3 regions of the Pararhizobium sp. LjRoot235 genome follow, and region 1 is predicted to be linked to each of the others. Evidence: riboswitches for the same ligand, from Rfam matches in the RefSeq annotation. Region 1 holds a riboswitch; each other region holds the start of a gene.
What was found. Region 1 has a riboswitch for cobalamin ahead of ACSQ2Z_RS21950 (ABC transporter substrate-binding protein). Riboswitches for the same ligand answer to the same signal wherever they lie in the genome.

Region 1 (6,264 bases):
GGATCGGGAACTGGCAAGCGAACGCATCGCGGGTTCCTTTTGAAAGGGACTATCGGGAACGATCAGGCCGGGGGCGCCGCATAGGCCCGGAGAAACGTGCGCACCGCATTGCGCGCCGCACTTTCCAGTTCTTCCTCCGACGGCGTGGCGCCGAACAACGTACTCATCTGAAGATCGGCATTGACCAGCGCCAGGAACTGCCGGGCGGCGACATCGAAATCGTCGATCTCGAGCAGCCCCTTATGGGCGAGACGGGCGAAGAGAGCGGCGAGCGCCGTACCGATCTTGCCGGGGCCTTGCTGGCGCCAGGATTCGAAAAGATGCGGATAGCGCTCGCCCTCGGACTGCACCAGCTTGCGCAGGAATTTCCCATCCTGATTGCAGATGCAGTTGCGGCTGAGGCGCACAGCAAAGGCTGCAAGATCGTCTTTGAGATTGACCGGATTTTCCGGAAAGGTCGAGAGGATCGAGAAAAGCATGGCGTTCGCCCGGTCCATTACGTCCTCGACGACGGCTGTGAACAGGTTCTCTTTTTCCCGGTAGTGATTGTAGACCGTCTGGCGCGACACGCAGGCTACTGCGGCGATCTCATCGATGCTTGCGCCGGCAAAACCCTGACGGCAGAAGACTTCGGCGGCGGCGTCCAGGATGGAGATGCGCTTGGCGCATTGGCCACGCTGACTGTGCACGGAGGTCTTGGGCACGGGCTCGTTGGAACTTTTCATGCCGCGAAGATAATGCCTATTGACGTTTTAGACAATGGTGTCTAATTTGACATGTGTGTCCAAATTTATTGACGCCCTGGTGGCAAACTAAGCGCGGTCCTCCCAAGCCCGCGATCATCCTGATGACGATCCATTGAACCCTCCTGAGAGCGATGCGGCAAGGCGGTGTCCCGGCTGCGCGCCGCTGTCTTCTGAAAGATGATCACCATGACAACTTCCTTCTTTCGCACCGCGCTGATCCTCGGTCTTTTATCGGCGATCGGCCCCTTCGCCATCGACATGTATCTTCCGGCCTTACCCTCGATCGGACAGGATCTTCAGGCCGAAAACAATGTCGTGCAGCTTAGCCTGCTGGCTTTTTTCATCTCCTTTGCACTCTCCCAGCTCGTCTACGGCCCGCTGTCTGATATGTGGGGCCGCAAGGCGCCGCTCTATCTCGGCATCGGCCTGTTTTCTGCTGCCAGCATCGGCTGTGCACTGGCGACCGATATCGAAACCCTGATCGCCTTCCGCTTCCTGCAGGGGATCGGCGGAGCCGCCGGCATGGTCATTCCGCGTGCCATCGTTCGTGACATGCATACCGGCGTGCAGGCCGCGCGGTTGATGTCGCTGCTGATGCTGGTCTTCAGCATTTCGCCGATCCTCGCACCGCTCGCCGGCAGCGCCGTCATCGAATTCTACGGCTGGCGCGGCGTCTTCTGGGCGGTCATGGCTGCCTCGTTCATCGGCCTGATCCTTCTGGCGACGCAATTGCGGGAGACCCGTCCGAAGGCGCATCGCGCCGAAAGCAGCCTTGGCAGCGCCATGGCGGCCTATGGTGTCCTCCTGAGGGACAGAAACTTCCTGACGCTCACCTTCATCGGCGGACTCGGCATTTCCAGCTTCCTCGTCTACCTGGCGAACTCGCCCTTCGTGCTGATCGACCATTACGGCTTGACGCCGACGCAATACAGCCTCGCCTTCTCGATCAATGCGGTGTCGTTCTTCGGCGTATCGCAGGTGACCGGCTGGTTCGGCGAGCGTTTCGGCCTCGTGCGCGTCATGCGCGTCGCCGTCACCGCATTTGCGCTCACCATGGCAACGATGGCCATCGTCATGAGCCTGGACTTCAGCCAACTGCCCGTATTGGCTGTTTTCCTCTTCATCGGCTATGGCTGCCTCGGTCTCGTCATCCCGACGACGGCGGTTCTGGCGCTGGAGGATCACGGCGAGATCGCCGGCACGGCCTCGTCGCTGATGGGAACGTTGCATTTCGTCACGGCCGCTGTTGCCATGATGGTTGCGTCGGTTTTCTTCGATGGCACCGCGGTGCCGATGGCGATGGGGATAGCGCTGTGCGCAGTTGGCGCCCTGTTGCTGACGCAGGCGACGATCGGTCGCCGCCATGCGGTGAGTGCTGCGGCCGAATAACCGCGGATCATCGATCGCATGGATTGCCAGAGGCCAAGGCGATGTTCCGGGCCTTTTTTTTGCGGGTGAGCCGGTTACGGCGCGGTCATCCGCCGAAGCTGGAAAAATCCGGCCCGAGCGTTATCTCGCTTGCGGGAATGAATGAGTGGACCGGAAACCGAGGGCGACACATGACTGGCCAGCTGAACATATGGCAGGGGATCCAGATCCCCGATCTCGACGGAAAAGCAGTCCTGATCACCGGTGCCTCGACGGGGATCGGCGCCGCGCTGGCGCTGGCGTTTTCTGCCCAGGGCGCTAGCGTCGCGATCCACTACAATGAGAGCCGCCAGGCTGCGACTCAACTGCTGGCGGAGGTCGCGGGTGCGGGCGGCACGGCGGTGCTGGTCCAGGGCGACGTATCCACGGATGGGGTGACCGAACGGGTGGTCGAGGAGGCCGCCAGTCAATTCGGTCGGCTTGATGGGCTGATCAACAATGCCGGTGGCATGCTCGGTCGCGTTGCGACCGCCGAAATGAGCGACGCGCACTACCAGCGCGTGATGGATCTCAATGCCCGTTCGGTGCTTGCCGCGACGCGGGCCGCACATCCCTGGCTGCGCAAACAGGGCGGCTTCATCATCAACACGACGTCGATCGCTGCCCGCAATGGTGGCGGCAATGGGGCGATCCTCTACGCGGCAGCCAAAGGCTTCGTGTCGACCATCACCCGCGGCCACGCCAAGGAATTTGTTGGCGACGGTATCCGCGTCAACGCTGTTGCGCCCGGCATCATCGCGACGCCGTTCCACGAACGCTACACCAGCCCTGAAATGCTCGATGCGCAACGGCGCACCGTGCCGATGGGCCGGGTCGGCACCCCGGAGGATTGCGTCGGCGCCTATCTCTTTCTGGCATCACCCAGTCTGTCCGGCTACATTACCGGCCAGATTATCGAGGTCAACGGCGGCCAGTTGATGCCTTAACCGCACGCCCGTGCTTAAACACTGGTCGATCACTCGGTTGACAGCGACACCGGCCACCTTGACGTGGCGGCCATGCTCGGCCTAAATCACCGCCGACGGTTCCCCGATGGATGACTTCGAGGGGATTAATAGGGAACACGGTGCGGAAGACCCAACAGGGACCAAGACTGTGGCTGCCCCCGCAACTGTAAGCGGATTGCCGATCGTCCTTGTGGCGCCTTTTCAGGCGCCATGCCACTGCGAGCCTCTGGCTTCGCGGGAAGGCAGGCGAAAGACACATATCCGCGAGCCAGGAGACCTGCCGTCGAAAGCAAGATCCACTCACCCGGGCGGGGTTGCCCGGAAAGGAACCGTCATGATCGATTTCGACCGCCCTGCCGGGCGCTTTGTCGCCTTTTCCCGTATTCTCGCGCCGATTTCCGCAGCCGCGGTTGTGTTGGGGAGCCTCTGCACACTGGCCGCGGCTGCACCGACGCGCTATCCCCTGGAAATTTCAAATTGCGGCCAGACCGTAAGCTTCGACAAGCCGCCGCAGAGGATTGTTTCGATCGGCCAGGGCATGACCGAAGTCCTGTTCTCGCTCGGCCTGGCCGGCAAGATTGGCGGGACCGCCGTCTGGGTCGGTCCGGTGCTGAAAGAGTATGAGGCCCAAAACCGGAAGATCAAGCGCCTCGCCGACAACGACCCGAGCTTCGAATCCGTCGTCGGCGAGGCGCCGGATCTCGTCGCCGCCGAATTCGAATGGCATGTCGGCGCGCAAGGATCGGTTGGCAAGCGTGAGCAGTTTTCAGGCCTCGGCATCAACACCTATGTCTCGCCGGCCGACTGCGTCGCCAAGGTCAATACCGATGGCGGCGATGGTCGGCGCAAAGAACTCTTCACGATGGACCTGATCTACCAGGAAATCCGCGAGCTCTCGCAAATCTTCGACATAAAGGATCGCGGCGATGCACTGATCGCAGACCTGAAAAAGCGGGAATCCGACGCCGCTGCTTTGGTCCTTGGCGCCAGGCTCAGCGACATCCCGGTCGTCTTCTGGTTTTCCAGCAAGGAAGTGGAGGGGGATGCCTTCATTGCCGGCAAGAACAGCGCTCCGGCCTATATCCTGAAGGCGCTCGGTGCCAGGAATGTCGTGACGACCGAGGAGGAATGGCCGCTGATCGGCTGGGAAACGATCGCTGCGGCCAATCCCTCCGTCATCGTCATCGCCACCATGGACCGCCGCCGCTATGCGGCTGACGATCCGGCGGTGAAGATCGACTTTCTCGAGAAGGATCCGGTCACCAGCCAGTTGGACGCGGTCAGGAACAAGCGCTTCATCCAGATGGATGCGCAGTCGATGAACCCGACGATCCGCACAATCGACGGCATCGAGACGCTGGCGCAAGGCATCAAGGCGTTCGGATTGTCGCAGTGACACTGGCGGCGATCGAACAACCCGTAACGATCGGCGGCCGGTGGTGGGCGCGCTTGGCGCTTGCCACCCTGACGCTTACAGCACTCGCCTTCATGATCAGCCTTGCCGTCTCGATTGGCGAGATCTCCATCCCGCTCACAACCACCGGCAAGGCCGTGGCCAACCGGATTTTCGGCGCGTCATTCGAACTCAGCCGCATCCATGAAGGCATCGTCTGGGATTATCGGCTGAGCCGCGCCCTGCTTGCCGCGAGTTCCGGGGCAGCGCTTGCACTGTCCGGCGCGATCCTGCAGGCGCTGCTGCGCAATCCGCTGGCCGAACCCTATGTGCTCGGCATCTCCGCCGGCGCTTCGGCCGGTGCGGTTGCGGTGATGATCCTCGGTTTCGGCTACGGCGTCCTGACGCTGTCGGCCGGCGCTTTTCTCGGCGCCGTCCTTGCCTTCGTTCTGGTATCGGCCCTTGCCGCCGGGGCCGGCGGCGGGGCGGACCGGATCATCCTGGCCGGTGTCGCAGGCTCACAGCTTTTCAACGCGCTGACCTCCTACATCGTCACCACGTCGGCCAATGCCGAGCAGGCGCGCGGCGTCATGTTCTGGTTACTCGGCAGCCTTGCCGGCGTGCGCTGGCCTGACGTCTATCTGGCCGCGCCCGTCGCTCTCGCCGGTTTGGCCGTGTCGATGTTCTATGCCCGCGCACTGGACGCCTTTACCTTCGGGATCGATGCAGCGGCAGCGCTGGGCATTGCGGTCAACCGCGTCCGCATGATCCTTCTCGGCGCAACGGCGCTGATGACGGCGGTCATGGTTAGCATTGTCGGCTCCATTGGTTTTGTCGGGTTGGTCATTCCACATGCGGCGCGGTTCCTCGTCGGTCCTTCGCATGGCCGCCTTCTGCCCGCCTCGGCATTGATCGGCGCGACCTTCATGGTTACCGCCGATATTGTATCGCGCATCATCGTTCCGCAGCAGATCCTGCCGATCGGGGTCGTCACCGCGCTGTTTGGCGCGCCGGCCTTCGCGGCCATTCTCTACAAGGCAAGGAGACCGGTTTGAGCATTTCCGTCCGTGACGTCCATTGGTCGACCGGCGGCGCAATGATCGTCGACGGCATCAGCATCGAGGTGGCGCCCGGCAGGACGCTCGGCCTGCTTGGGCCGAACGGGTCTGGCAAATCCAGCCTGTTGCGCCTGATCTGCCGGTTGCGAAACGTCAAGAGCGGCGTCGTTTCGCTTGGAAACACAGATATCGCTGCAATGTCCCGTCTCGACATCGCCCGGCGCGTCGCCTTCGTCGAGCAGCAGGCAACGACCGATGCAGAGGTGAGTGTTCTCGACGCGGTCAGGCTGGGACGCACGCCGCATCGCGGCCCGCTCTCGTCCTGGAGTGCCGCGGACGATGCCGCAGTGCACGCCGCTCTTTGTCATGTCGGCATGCCCGGCAGGGCCGCACAGCTTTGGCATACACTGTCCGGCGGCGAGCGCCAGCGCGTGCACATCGCCCGCGCGCTTGCGCAGACACCGAGCGAACTGCTGCTTGACGAGCCGACGAACCATCTCGATATCCAGCATCAACTGGAAATCCTCAAGCTGGTGGCACGGCTGCCGGTGACCAGCATCATCGCGCTGCACGATCTCAATCTGGCAGCGATGTTCTGCGACAGCCTTGCTATCCTAAACCAGGGCAAGGTCGTGGCGGCCGGGGCGCCGGAGGATATTCTGACAGAAAGGCTTATCGCCGAGGTTTTTGGC
Region 2 (6,264 bases), on a different contig from region 1:
TGTACAAGGCTTGATGCGTTCTGCAATACGGCGTGAAAGGGTGGCGGAAAAGGCGGCAAAAATGCGGCAAAACATGGCTTTGCTTGTGGCGGCTGCAATGCTAGACGAGACGTCATGACAAAGACGATCATGCTTCAGGGAACCGGCTCCGATGTCGGAAAAACGGTACTCGTGGCCGGCCTTTGCCGCCTCATGGCCAATCGCGGGGTAAAGGTTGCCCCCTTCAAGCCGCAGAACATGTCCAACAATGCTGCCGTTTCGGATGACGGCGGCGAGATCGGTCGTGCCCAGTGGCTGCAGTCGATGGCCGCGCGAATACCATCTTCGGTTCACATGAACCCGGTTCTCCTAAAACCCCAGTCTGAAACCGGCAGCCAGATCATCGTGCAGGGCAAGGTGGCAGGGCAAGCGAGAGGACGGGACTATCAGGCCCTGAAGCCGAGGCTGATGGCCGCCGTCATGGAAAGCTTCGAAACGGTCGGCGCCGGGCGTGATCTTGTTGTCGTTGAGGGGGCAGGATCGCCCGCCGAGATCAATCTTCGTGCCGGCGACATCGCCAATATGGGCTTCGCCACCCGCGCCAACGTTCCCGTTGTGCTTGTCGGCGATATCGACCGCGGTGGTGTCATTGCATCGCTGGTCGGCACCCACACGATCCTGTCAGATGAAGACCGGCGGATGATCAGTGGCTATATCATCAACAAGTTCCGAGGCGACGTTTCGCTTTTCGACGATGGGATCAAAGCTGTCCAGGGCTTCACCGGTTGGCCGTGTTTCGGCGTCGTGCCGTGGCTGAAAAGTGCAGGCCGGCTGCCTGCCGAGGATTCCGTCGTCCTGGAAAGGCTGGCGCGAGGTGGCGGCAAGGCGCTGAAGGTTGCCGTCCCCGTGCTCTCGCGCATCGCTAATTTCGACGATCTCGACCCACTGGCCGCTGAACCGGAGGTCGATCTGGTCTTCGTCCGCGCTGGAGAACGCATTCCGGCCGATGCCGGTTTGGTGGTCATCCCGGGCTCGAAGGCGACGATCGCCGATCTCTCCGATTTTCGCGCTCAAGGATGGGACCGTGACCTTCAGGCGCATGTGCGGCGCGGCGGCCGCGTCATCGGCATCTGCGGCGGCTACCAGATGCTCGGCGACCGCGTGACCGACCCGCACGGCATCGAGGGAAATGTGGGCGAGATCGAGGGCCTGGGCCTTCTTTCCGTCGAAACAGAAATGGCGCCGGAAAAGACGGTGCGCAACAGCCAGGCCCGTTCGGCCATCTATGATGTGGCTCTGGGGGGCTACGAAATCCATTTGGGCCGGACGACCGGATCGGACTGCGCTCGTCCTGCCGTGATCATCGACGGCCGGGCGGACGGTGCCGTCTCGGCGGACGGCCAGGTCAGCGGCACCTATCTGCATGGGCTCTTCACCAGCGACGCCTATCGCGCTGCGCTTCTCAAAAGTTTCGGCATCGAAGGCGGCGGCGAAAACTATCGTCAGTCCGTTGATCGGGCGCTCGATGATGTCGCAATCGAACTGGAAGCCGTTCTCGACCCGCGATGGCTCGATTCTCTGATGCCGTGACGTTTTCGTGGCGGCCGGTGTTTCAATTGACAGGGTTCAACCGAGCGCCTAATCATCAGCCATTGGATGGTTCCCGGAGCGGCGTTCCGGTTCGGGAGTAAATGGGAATGTGAAGGAATGGACCCAAGCCGGGCATTCTTATCGCAGCCGACCCCGCGACTGTAGAACGGTCAGGGTTCGCCATCCGGGAAAGCCGGTATTCGGACAGGCCGCGCGGTGCGTCCTGCGGAATGGCCGGTCCAACCGGAGAAGCCACTGGAGTGGCATCATGATCAGCCGGGGCCGGACGCCTCTATTTCTACGAATCGTCCACCTCTTCGTGATGCCCGTCGATTGCGGTCACGCAATCTGGCGCGAAAACTTCGGGAAGGCGAGGCGGACCCGTTCGGGCCTTGAAAAGGTCCGTGACGCCGTGAGCCAGGAGACCTGCCATCCTTAAGGGCATCGTGCCCGATCCAGGGAGAGACGCTCCCGATGCCAGCACGGAGGTTGTCATGGCTTTTTCGTTCCGTTTCCCCAGCGGCCATTCTTGCGTTTCTCGCCTCAGCGCCTGCGTATTTCCCGGCGAACATTAAGGCTGGGATCGTTCCATGACATCGACGACAGCGGGACCTGTGCTGGTCCTTGGCGGCGCCCGTTCAGGAAAATCCTCCTTCGCCGAAAAAATCGCGATAGCGTCGGGTCTCGGCATGCATTACGTCGCGACCGGAAGGGCCTGGGACGGCGAGATGCAGGCAAGGATTGACGAGCATCGCGACCGGCGGGGGCCGGATTGGCAGACGCATGAGGAGCCTCTTGAACTCGCCGCCTGTCTAAAAGCGATCGACGCGCCCGACCGTGTCATCCTGATCGATTGCCTGACCCTCTGGGTCACCAATCTCATGATGGAAGACCGCAATATGGCGGCGGAATTTCAGAACCTGGGCGCATGGCTGCCGCAGGCGCGGGCGCGGCTGGTGTTCGTTTCGAACGAGGTCGGGCTCGGCATCGTGCCGGAAAACCGCATGGCGCGCGACTTTCGCGATCATGCCGGCCGGTTGCACCAGTTCATTGCGGAGAAATCCGCGGAAGTCTATTTTATCGCGGCCGGATTGCCGCTGAAAATGAAGGGTTAATCCATGACTACAGCGAAAGCCGCCCACGGCAAGATCCCGGCAACCGTCATCACCGGCTTCCTTGGCGCCGGCAAGACGACGATGATCCGCAACATTCTGGAGAATGCCAACGGCCGGCGTATCGCGCTGATCATCAACGAGTTCGGCGACCTCGGTGTCGATGGCGACGTGCTGAAGGGCTGCGGCGCCGAAGCTTGCAGCGAGGACGACATCATCGAACTGACCAATGGCTGCATCTGCTGCACCGTCGCCGACGATTTTATTCCGACCATGACGAAGCTGCTCGACCGGGAAAACCGCCCGGATCATATCGTCATCGAGACGTCCGGTCTTGCGCTGCCGCAGCCGCTGATCGCCGCCTTCAACTGGCCGGATATCCGCAGCGAAGTCACCGTCGATGGCGTCATTACCGTCGTCGACAGTGCTGCGGTTGCCGCCGGCCGGTTTGCCGATGACCACGACAAGGTCGATGCCCTGCGCGTCGAGGACGACAATCTCGATCACGAAAGCCCGATCGAGGAGCTGTTCGAAGACCAACTCACAGCCGCCGACCTCATCGTTCTCAACAAGACCGATCTGCTCGATTCGACCGGCCTCGCCTTCGTCCGCAACGAGGTTGCCGCCCGCACCAGCCGTAAGCCGACCATGATCGAGGCGAAGAACGGCGAGGTCCCGGCCGCCGTGCTCCTTGGTCTCGGCGTCGGCACCGAAAGCGACATCGCCAACCGCAAGTCCCATCATGAGATGGAGCATGAGGCGGGCGAGGAGCACGATCACGACGAGTTCGACAGCTTCGTCGTCGAACTCGGTCAGATCGCCAATCCGGCCGGCTTCGTCGAAAAACTGAAGACCGTCATCGCGGAACACGACGTCCTGCGCGTCAAGGGCTTCGCCGACGTGCCCGGCAAGCCGATGCGCCTCCTGATCCAGGCCGTCGGCGCTCGCATCGACCAGTATTTCGACCGCGCCTGGGCGCCGGGCGAGACCCGTGGCACCCGCCTCGTCGTCATCGGCCTGCACGATATGGATGAGACGGCCATGCGCGCCGCGATTGCAGCGGCGGTTTAGAGAATGGTGATTGCGGCATACCCCCCTCTGTCCTGTCGGACATCTCCCCCTCAAGGGGGGAGATTGGCTGGGGCAACCTCGCGTTCAAAAAAGTTGCGTGGTTATAGGTTCCGCTTGCTCCCGATCTCCCCCCTTGAGGGGGAGATGTCACGCAGTGACAGAGGCTTCGGCCCCCGGAGAATGTCATGCATCTTCTCCTAGCCCAAAAAGGCACCATCTCGGATGGTGAGGAAGCGATCGACCTCGGCCAGTCGCCTGCCGATATCCTGTTCCTGTCCGCCGCCGACACCGAGCTTTCGGCGGTCGCCGCCGCGCACCGGACGCGGCAGGGCAAATCCAGCCTGCGGGTCGCAAGCCTTTTGACCCTGAAGCACCCGATGTCGGTCGATACCTATGTCGAGCGCACGGCACGGCACGCCAGGTTGATCATCGTCCGCCCGCTCGGCGGCGCCAGCTACTTCCAGTATGTGCTGGAAGCGCTGCATGCCGCTGCCGTCACGCACAAATTCCAGATCGCCGTCCTGCCTGGCCATGACAAGCCGGATCCCGGCCTGGAACCGTTTTCGACGGTTTCCGCCGAGGACCGCACCCGGATGTGGACCTATTTCACCGAGGGCGGTGCCGACAACATGGCGCGGCTGCTCGCTTATGCCGAGGCGCTGATCGGCGGTTCGGAGAAACCGGAGCCTGCCGCGCCGTTGCTCAAGGCCGGTATCTGGTGGCCGGGCGAAGGTGTTATCGGCGTCGAGGGATGGAAGAAGGCGGTTGGGTTCGTCACGAGTGGAGAGCTACCCCCCTCTGTCAGCCTTGTTGACATCTCCCCCACCAGGGAGGAGATTGACCCGTGGCAACTGGGGCAGCCTGAAGCAAATTTCGAGATTGTTGCAAGTCCATTGGAAGGGGGAGCTCGCGCTCCAGCAATCTCCCCCATTGAGGGGGAGATGCCCGACAGGGCAGAGGGGGATAAAGCCTCCACCCATCCGAAAGCGCGAAACGGTACGCCCATCGTCGCCCTCTGCTTTTACCGAGCCCTCGTCCAGAGCGGCGAAACCAAACCCGTCGAGGCCCTGATCGAAGCGCTCTCCGTCGAGGGAATGATCGTCCTGCCGGTCTTCGTCTCGAGCCTCAAGGACGCCGTGTCGATCGGCACGCTGGAGGCGATCTTTGGCGAGGCGCCGCCGGACGTGGTCATGAACGCCACCGGCTTTGCGGTATCGGCGCCGGGTGCCGACCGCCAGCCGACGGTGCTGGAATTCACCGACGCGCCTGTCCTGCAGGTCATCTTCTCGGGCTCGACCCGGAAGGCATGGGAAGCCTCGCCCCAGGGTCTCATGGCGCGCGACCTGGCGATGAACGTGGCGTTGCCCGAGGTGGATGGCCGCATCCTGTCGCGCGCGGTCTCGTTCAAGGCGGCCGCTGTCTACGATCCGGATGTCGAGGCCAATATCATTGGCCACGAGCCTCTCGAAGACCGGATCGCTTTCACTGCGAAACTGGCGGCCAACTGGGCGAAACTGCGCAAGACCGCGCCGCGCGATCGGCGGGTGGCGATCGTCATGGCGAATTATCCGAACCGTGACGGACGGCTCGGCAACGGTGTTGGATTGGATACGCCGGCCGGGACGATCGAAGTGATGAAGGCCATGGCCGCCGGTGGCTACGAGATCGACAATATCCCGGACGACGGTGATGCGTTGATCCGCCACCTGATGGCGGGGCCAACCAACGCAGCGCGCTCGGATTGCGAAATCCGTGAGACAATTTCGCTCCATCAATACAATGCCTTCTTCTCGTCTCTTCCAGTTCCGATTCAGAATCAGGTCGTTGAAAGATGGGGCAAGCCGGACGCCGACCCGTTCTTCGGCGACGGCCGGTTCGCCCTGCCGCTCGCCCGGTTCGGCGAGACCCTGGTTGGCATCCAGCCAGCACGCGGCTACAATATCGATCCGAAGGAAACCTACCATTCGCCGGACCTCGTGCCGCCGCATGGCTATCTTGCCTTGTATGCCTTCCTGCGGCAGGAATTCGGCGCCCATGCCATCATCCATATGGGCAAGCACGGCAATCTCGAATGGCTGCCGGGCAAGGCGCTGGCGTTGTCCGAAACCTGTTATCCGGAAGCCGTCTTCGGGCCGATGCCGCATCTCTATCCGTTCATCGTCAATGATCCCGGCGAGGGCACCCAGGCCAAGCGCCGCACCAGCGCCGTGATCATCGACCATCTGACGCCGCCGCTGACCCGCGCAGAATCCTACGGACCGCTGAAAGACCTTGAGGCGCTGGTCGACGAATATTACGACGCGGCCGGCGGCGACCCCCGACGCCTGCGGCTCTTGAGCAAGCAGATCCTCGACCTCGTGCGCGACATCGGGCTCGATCAGGACGCCGGCATCGCGCGCGCGGACGCCGAGGACAAGGCGCTCGAAAAACTCGATGCCTATCTCTGCGACCTCAAGGAGTTGCAGATCCGCGACGGCCTGCATGTCTTTGGCGTTGCGCCCGAAGGCCGGCT
Region 3 (6,264 bases), on a different contig from region 1:
CCGCCTGATGGCGCTGCTGCGATCGGCTTTGCGCGGTGTCCATTTCAAGCACCCGAAAACCGGCCGCAGCCTTGGCAGTGTTACGCTCTCGGTCGGTGTGTGCATGTCGCATGGTGCCGGCAATGCGTTCGATCTCGTCGGAGCGGCCGAAAAGGCGCTGGCCAAGGCACAGGCCAAGGGTGGCGACTACACTGTCGTTCATGGAGGCGAGGACGAGCAGCCGACAGGGCGGGACTGGCTGATCTACAAGCGATAGGCGGCTGCCGCTACTGCATAATTCCTTAAATCGGATTCGATTTAAGGATAGAATTATGCAGCACTCTCAATGTGCTACAGCGTCCTTTGCGCGTCAGGTTTGACGCGCGGCGCTGTAAGGCGTCAAAGACTGCTGATGATCTTGCGAAGCGGTTCGTTGCAGGCGCCGAGCAAAAGCACGTTCTTCAAGGCTTCTTTCGGATCGCGGGTGCGAAACAGGAGACCGTTGTCGTGAATGGTACGGTTGAGCGTCAGCTTGCCTTCTTCCGCATCAAGTTCGGTCGCGACGGCAAAATACATCCGCGAATAGCCCAGCTTGATCTTCTCGAAGAAATGCTCGTTGGCGCCGATGTCGGAGAAGAAGTTGGCGATATAGAACGACCACCGGACATCGTCGAACTTGGCGAACTTCGTCCGTGCCGTGGTCACATGGCAATAGCCGAGATGCGGCCTGCCTGAAAGCGTGCGATGGAAGATCAGCTTCGGGAAGCGGATGGAGGCATGGAAGCCGTTGATGCGTTCGTGCGTCACCGTTCCAGCAGCCTCAAGCCTGCGGCCGGTGCGGGTGGCCACTTCCTGATGGGTCAGGTAGCGCTTTTCCTCGGCACTCCATTGCTGCTGGTGCCGGTCGATGCGTCCGGTGCGCAGGAACTCTGTGTGAACAGCTGATTTCGGCGATTGAACCCGTTTCTTGACGGTAGCAGCGTCGAAATATCTCAAGTTTGGCATCGGCCTGCACCAGATTGCGCCAGCGTGCTGGATGCACTGTCGGCGGAAATATCTATGAGGAACTATATTACGAGGGTTAACGCAGTCTTTCCAAGCATTACCGGCGCGCCATGGTGCGAGGCTTGCGCTTTCAACCGGGCTGTGGCGCCGCAATATGTCGCAAAGAGACCGTCTCTGCACAGAATTTGACGGTGCGTGGCGGAAAAGGCGTCATCTGCCGAAAAAACAGGAGACGCCATTGTTTCTGCTTATAAAATAGCCATGTGGCCGTCTGGAAACGCAGCTGTGCATGTGTCGTCATTCTGGAAACGGATGTCGCTAATCGGCGGCTGTCCGGCCGCGTCGGAAGATTAGATGAAGACACTCAAGGTGCCGCCTTTATAGGGAGGGCGGAGAATTGGGAAGCCGGTCGAAATCCGGCGCTGCCCCCGCAACGGTGGTGGAGCGAAACCTCGGCAAAAGGCCACTGGAGAGATCCGGGAAGGCGCCGCGATGGTCCGAAAGGACAGCTCCTGAGCCCGGAAACCAGCCTTGTGGCGAAATTGATGTCTTGGTTGCGGCGGGCAGCCGGAAGGCGAACCAGCATATCCACGCGCATTCCCGGCGCGGTGGTGGTTCCTTTCCTGTCCGCTCAACCGAAAAGTGGCGAGCACAAGGAAACGAACATGGATCTCCGCAGCGAAGTCCTCCGCAAACTCAAGACCCGCCGCGACGGGCACAGCCTGGAACAGGCATTCTACACCGACCCCGATCTCTACAAGCTCGACATGGAGCAGATCTGGTACAAGGACTGGCTGTTCATCGGCCATGACTGTGAAATCCCGAAGGCCGGCAACTATTTCACCGTCCAGGTCGGCGATTATCCGGTCGTCGTCGTCCGCGATCGCCAGGGCGCTGTCCGGGCGCTCCACAATTCCTGCCGCCACCGCGGTTCGCGCGTCTGCGCCGGCCAGAAGGGCTCGTCGGCCAAGCTCGTCTGTCCCTATCACCAGTGGACCTACGAGCTTGACGGTAAGCTACTCTTCGCCCGCCAGATGGGCGAGGATTTCGACAAGACGCAGCACAGCCTGAAGCCGATCCATTGCGAAACGATCGGCGGCTATATCTTCATCTGCCTCGCCGACGAGCCGATGGATTTCCAGCCGGTGCGCGACATGGTGTCGTCCTATGTCACGCCGCACAATCTGAAAGACACCAAGGTCGCCTTCGAAAGCACGATCATCGAGAAGGGCAACTGGAAGCTCGTCTGGGAAAACAACCGCGAGTGCTACCACTGCGCCGCCAACCATCCCGAACTCTGCCGCACTTATCCGGAAGCGCCGACCGCGACCGGCGTGCAGGGCGCCAAGGACGATCCGATCATCGCTGCCCATTGGGCGAAATGCGAAGCCGAAGGCCTGCCAAGCGAATTCAAAATGTCGCCGACCGGCCAGTTCCGCATCGCCCGCATGCCGCTGATCCAGGAGGCCGAGAGCTACACGATCTCCGGCAAGCGAGCCGTCAAGCGCCAGCTCTCCGACGATGTCAGCCAGAGCCATATCGGCACGCTGCTGATGTTCCACTATCCAAGCACCTGGAACCACATCCTGGCCGACCACGCCATCACCTTCCGCGTCCTGCCGCTCGGCCCTGAACTGACCCAGGTCACGACGAAATGGCTGGTGCACAAGGATGCCGTCGAAGGTGTCGACTATAACCTCGAGGAACTGACTCATGTCTGGACCGAGACCAACGACCAGGATCGCCAGATCGTTGAGGAAAACGCCTTCGGCATCCGTTCGCCCGCCTATCAGCCCGGCCCTTATTCGCCGGAGCATGAAGGCGGCGTGATGCAGTTCGTCGAATGGTACGTCAATTTCATGCAGGATCGCCTGCATGGAGCCTCCACCCCTCTGGTCCGGGTCGCCTGACATGACGATTGCTTCATCCTTCCGGCACTTCGACGAATTGCTGCCGTTCAACGACCGGCAGCATCTCCTGGAATGCATCTCCGTCACCGCCGAGGCTCCGGATGTGATGACCTTCGGCTTCAAGGCCGACAAGGACAGCTGGTTCCGCTACCTGCCGGGCCAGTTCGTCACGCTCGAGCTGCCGGTTAAGCCGGACGATCCGGTGATGCGCACCTACACGCTGTCTTCGACGCCGTCGCGGCCCTTCTCGGTGGCCGTGACCGTCAAGGCGCAGGCATCGAGCATCGGCACGCGCTGGATGTTCGAGAACCTGAAGCCCGGCATGAAACTGAAGGCCTTCGGCCCGCTCGGTGATTTCTCGTTCGTGCGTCATCCGGGCGAAAAGTACCTGTTCATCTCAGCGGGCTCCGGCATCACGCCGATGATGTCGATGACCCGCTGGATGGCTGATTGCGCGCCACAGACCGACGTGACCTTCCTCTCCTGCGCCCGCCAGCCGGACGATCTGCTGTTCCGTGACGAGCTCGAGAACATCTCGCGCAACATGCCGAAGCTCAATCTCGGCTTCATCGTCGAGACGCATGCACCGCGCCACGGCTGGCATGGTCTGCGCGGCCGCATCGAAACCTCGAAGCTCGCTCTGCTTGCGCCGGATTTCCGCGACCGCACCGTCTTCTGTTGCGGGCCGGAACCTTTCATGCGCGGCGTGAAGTCGATGCTGGAAAGCGTCGGCTTCGACATGAACCGCTATCACGAGGAAAGCTTCCAGCCGGCGACGGCACCGGCGGCTGAAGACTTCGTGATCGGGGGAGGGACCGAGGTCGATGCCGCCGCCGCCACCGTCACCTTCACGATGGCTGGCAAGGAGGCCAGGTGCCAGCCCGGCCAGACCATCCTGCAGACGGCTCGCGCTGCAGGCGTTCGCATCGGTGCCGCCTGCGAAGGCGGCCTCTGCGGCACCTGCCGCGTCATGAAGGTCTCCGGCGAGGTCGAGATGCACCACAATGGCGGCATCCTCGACGACGAAATCGATGAAGGTTATATCCTCGCCTGCTGTTCGCGGCCATTGGGGGATGTGCAGATCGAGGCGTGAGGGCAGGCTTGACCGGATGGACATGTGAGGGTGGTGCCCCGGCATGGGGCATCAACACCAATCCATGAACCAGCCTGGCAGGAAAAAGGGCGTGCCGCTGACGAAGCCCCGAAATCAGGCTGAGGACACGGCTTACCTCGCCACCAGCGGAACGTCGCCGCACCGCAACGAAATCCCATTCCGGCATCTTCAGTAACGGACAGAACACCCTCTGTCGGAAAACGTTACTTGTTGAAGCGCGACGATAGAGTAAAATCCGATATGCAAGAGACACGTATCTTGCGCCGATTTCAGAACGTATGCCTTTGGCCCCTTCCTGGTAGGAGGGGGCCTTCGATTGTCTGGTCCCGGCAGTTCCGGACCGCTGAAGAGCCCCTTGAAAGGTCTGATTTCGTTACCAATATTATCCTCCGATACCCGCGAAGAGGTAGCCAAAAAGGAGGAAAAAAGATGACTATTCGCGATGTCCCGTGGAACCATCCACTGAAAGTTACCTTACGCTCCGGTTTGGAACGGACGTTCGGCAGCGTCTATGAAGCCCTTGATTTCCTGGAAAACGAATGGCCGTTGAAGCGAGGAGAGCGCTACGATTGCGCCGTCTCCTCCTGCAGGCGGGCGCTGAACCGGATGACGCCGGCGGCGGTGGCACGAGAGGCGTTCATTGCCGCATGCCTGGAGGCAAGCATGCCGGCAATCATGGCAGCGCCGCTTCCCTACGGTCGATCACATCAACGCGGGGCCTCGGCGGCCGTGTAGTATCGAGCAAACGGCGGTGGCAACGGCCGCCGCCGCCAATGCCCCATCGAGGAGAGATCGCCGAGGGGGATGAGAGACTGAGGGAGATGAGCCTCGTGCCACCCCGTTCGACAACTGCATAATTCCTTAAATCGGAATCGATTTAAGGACAAAATTATGCAGCAGGTTCAAAGTGCTACAGCGTCCTTTGCGCGTCATGTTTGACGCGCGGCGCTGTAGCGGCTGGAAAATCGCCCGTGTCCTACCGCAAAGCCAGGGCGCCTGAAACCCGGTGGATTGATCCCGTCAGAGTCAGATCGACGCCAATGCCTGCGCCTGCGGAGATGCTGCCTTTGCCGGTGGCGATCAGTAACGGCTTGTCGAGCGGTTTTGCCGGCAGGAGTTCACCCTTCGCCCATACGGCCTTGAGGGCCTTGGCAGTCATCGCTGCCACGTTGACGTCGATGTCGGTCAGGGTTCCGGCGACGCGGTAGGGGCAGCGCCGCTTGCCGCAATTCGCCGCCGAGGAGAACTGCCAGAGCGCGTAACCGTCCCAGTTTCCCATCGGGAAGACATTGCGGATGCCAGGCTTGTAGCGGGCATACCAGAGCGGCAGGCGCGACAGGATCGGGAAACGGTCGCGGTTGGCGGCGATGTATTTGGCGGTCGCGTGGTTGGTATAGAGCATCGGATAGCGGCCGGTGCGGGTCCTGATATGGCCGGCAAAAATGGCGGCATCCTCCAAGGACATGTATCTTTCCGTGTCGATGCCTTCGATGTCGAGCACCATCAATTCGTCGTCGCGGGGGTCGGCATAGTCGAGGAAATGATTGGCCTGATCGATCGGATTGCCGGGGCGGGCGAGGTGATAGGCACCCCAGAGCAAGCCGTTTGCACGGGCAATGAGCCGCCGTGTCTGGTAGAGCTCGCGGCTGACCGCATATTTCCGCCACATCGTCTTGCAGTGGGCGACGGTATCGCCGCCATGATCTCCCGTGCAGGCGAAACTCTCCGGCAGGCCGTCCGACGCCTTGGAGATGAAGCCGGCGATGCGCTTGTCCCTCAGCATCTCATCCCAGTCGATGATGTTCATCTCGTAGGCGTCGATGACGAGCGCATTGTCCCTGGACTTCCACGGCATGATGTCGCGCGCTTCAACCCCGAGAGAAAACAGCGCGACGCCGAGGATAGCGGCGAGGCGGAAAAACATGCCCAAGCTGATAGACCGGCGCTTTTCCATCACAAGAGGGTGCTGAAACAGGGTTAACCGAGTGTTAATGCCTCGAGCCTTGCGGGCGATTTTCGCCTCGACGCCCTTCGATTGCGCCGTTCGGAAATCGCCGGCAAGTCAAAAGCCCCTGCGACTGGCCGCATAGGAGTGAATGCTTGGAGTTGCAACACGTCTCTCGCGAATTCGGCGGACGTGCTTATCTGTGGTAGTTCGCGGAACAAAAAAGCCCGCGGACCGTTCATTGCGCAAGACGATCTTGTCGACAACAAAATCGAATGGAGAAACCCATGGGTGTTTTCGGATTAAAAATG

Region 2: another riboswitch for cobalamin. It lies ahead of cobU (bifunctional adenosylcobinamide kinase/adenosylcobinamide-phosphate guanylyltransferase); the one in region 1 lies ahead of ACSQ2Z_RS21950 (ABC transporter substrate-binding protein).
Region 3: another riboswitch for cobalamin. It lies ahead of ACSQ2Z_RS17160 (aromatic ring-hydroxylating oxygenase subunit alpha); the one in region 1 lies ahead of ACSQ2Z_RS21950 (ABC transporter substrate-binding protein).

Annotation. Positions count from the first base shown of each region.
Region 1 covers NZ_CAXUSP020000002.1:268,680-274,943, forward strand. The annotation lists gene ACSQ2Z_RS21935 (TetR/AcrR family transcriptional regulator C-terminal domain-containing protein) at 63-725, opposite strand; gene ACSQ2Z_RS21940 (multidrug effflux MFS transporter) at 933-2,135, shown strand; gene ACSQ2Z_RS21945 (SDR family NAD(P)-dependent oxidoreductase) at 2,306-3,100, shown strand; cobalamin riboswitch at 3,180-3,420, shown strand; gene ACSQ2Z_RS21950 (ABC transporter substrate-binding protein) at 3,456-4,517, shown strand; gene ACSQ2Z_RS21955 (FecCD family ABC transporter permease) at 4,610-5,569, shown strand; gene ACSQ2Z_RS21960 (ABC transporter ATP-binding protein) at 5,611-6,264, shown strand, end outside.
Region 2 covers NZ_CAXUSP020000001.1:2,016,278-2,022,541, forward strand. The annotation lists gene ACSQ2Z_RS09600 (cobyric acid synthase) at 115-1,569, shown strand; cobalamin riboswitch at 1,620-2,017, shown strand; gene cobU (bifunctional adenosylcobinamide kinase/adenosylcobinamide-phosphate guanylyltransferase) at 2,160-2,684, shown strand; gene cobW (cobalamin biosynthesis protein CobW) at 2,688-3,752, shown strand; gene cobN (cobaltochelatase subunit CobN) at 3,938-6,264, shown strand, end outside.
Region 3 covers NZ_CAXUSP020000001.1:3,487,643-3,493,906, reverse strand. The annotation lists gene ACSQ2Z_RS17170 (diguanylate cyclase domain-containing protein) at 1-256, shown strand, start outside; gene ACSQ2Z_RS17165 (DUF6656 family protein) at 379-984, opposite strand; cobalamin riboswitch at 1,335-1,532, shown strand; gene ACSQ2Z_RS17160 (aromatic ring-hydroxylating oxygenase subunit alpha) at 1,650-2,894, shown strand; gene ACSQ2Z_RS17155 (2Fe-2S iron-sulfur cluster-binding protein) at 2,896-3,987, shown strand; gene ACSQ2Z_RS17150 (DUF982 domain-containing protein) at 4,438-4,743, shown strand; gene ACSQ2Z_RS17145 (glycoside hydrolase family 25 protein) at 4,985-5,962, opposite strand; gene ACSQ2Z_RS17140 (BA14K family protein) at 6,241-6,264, shown strand, end outside.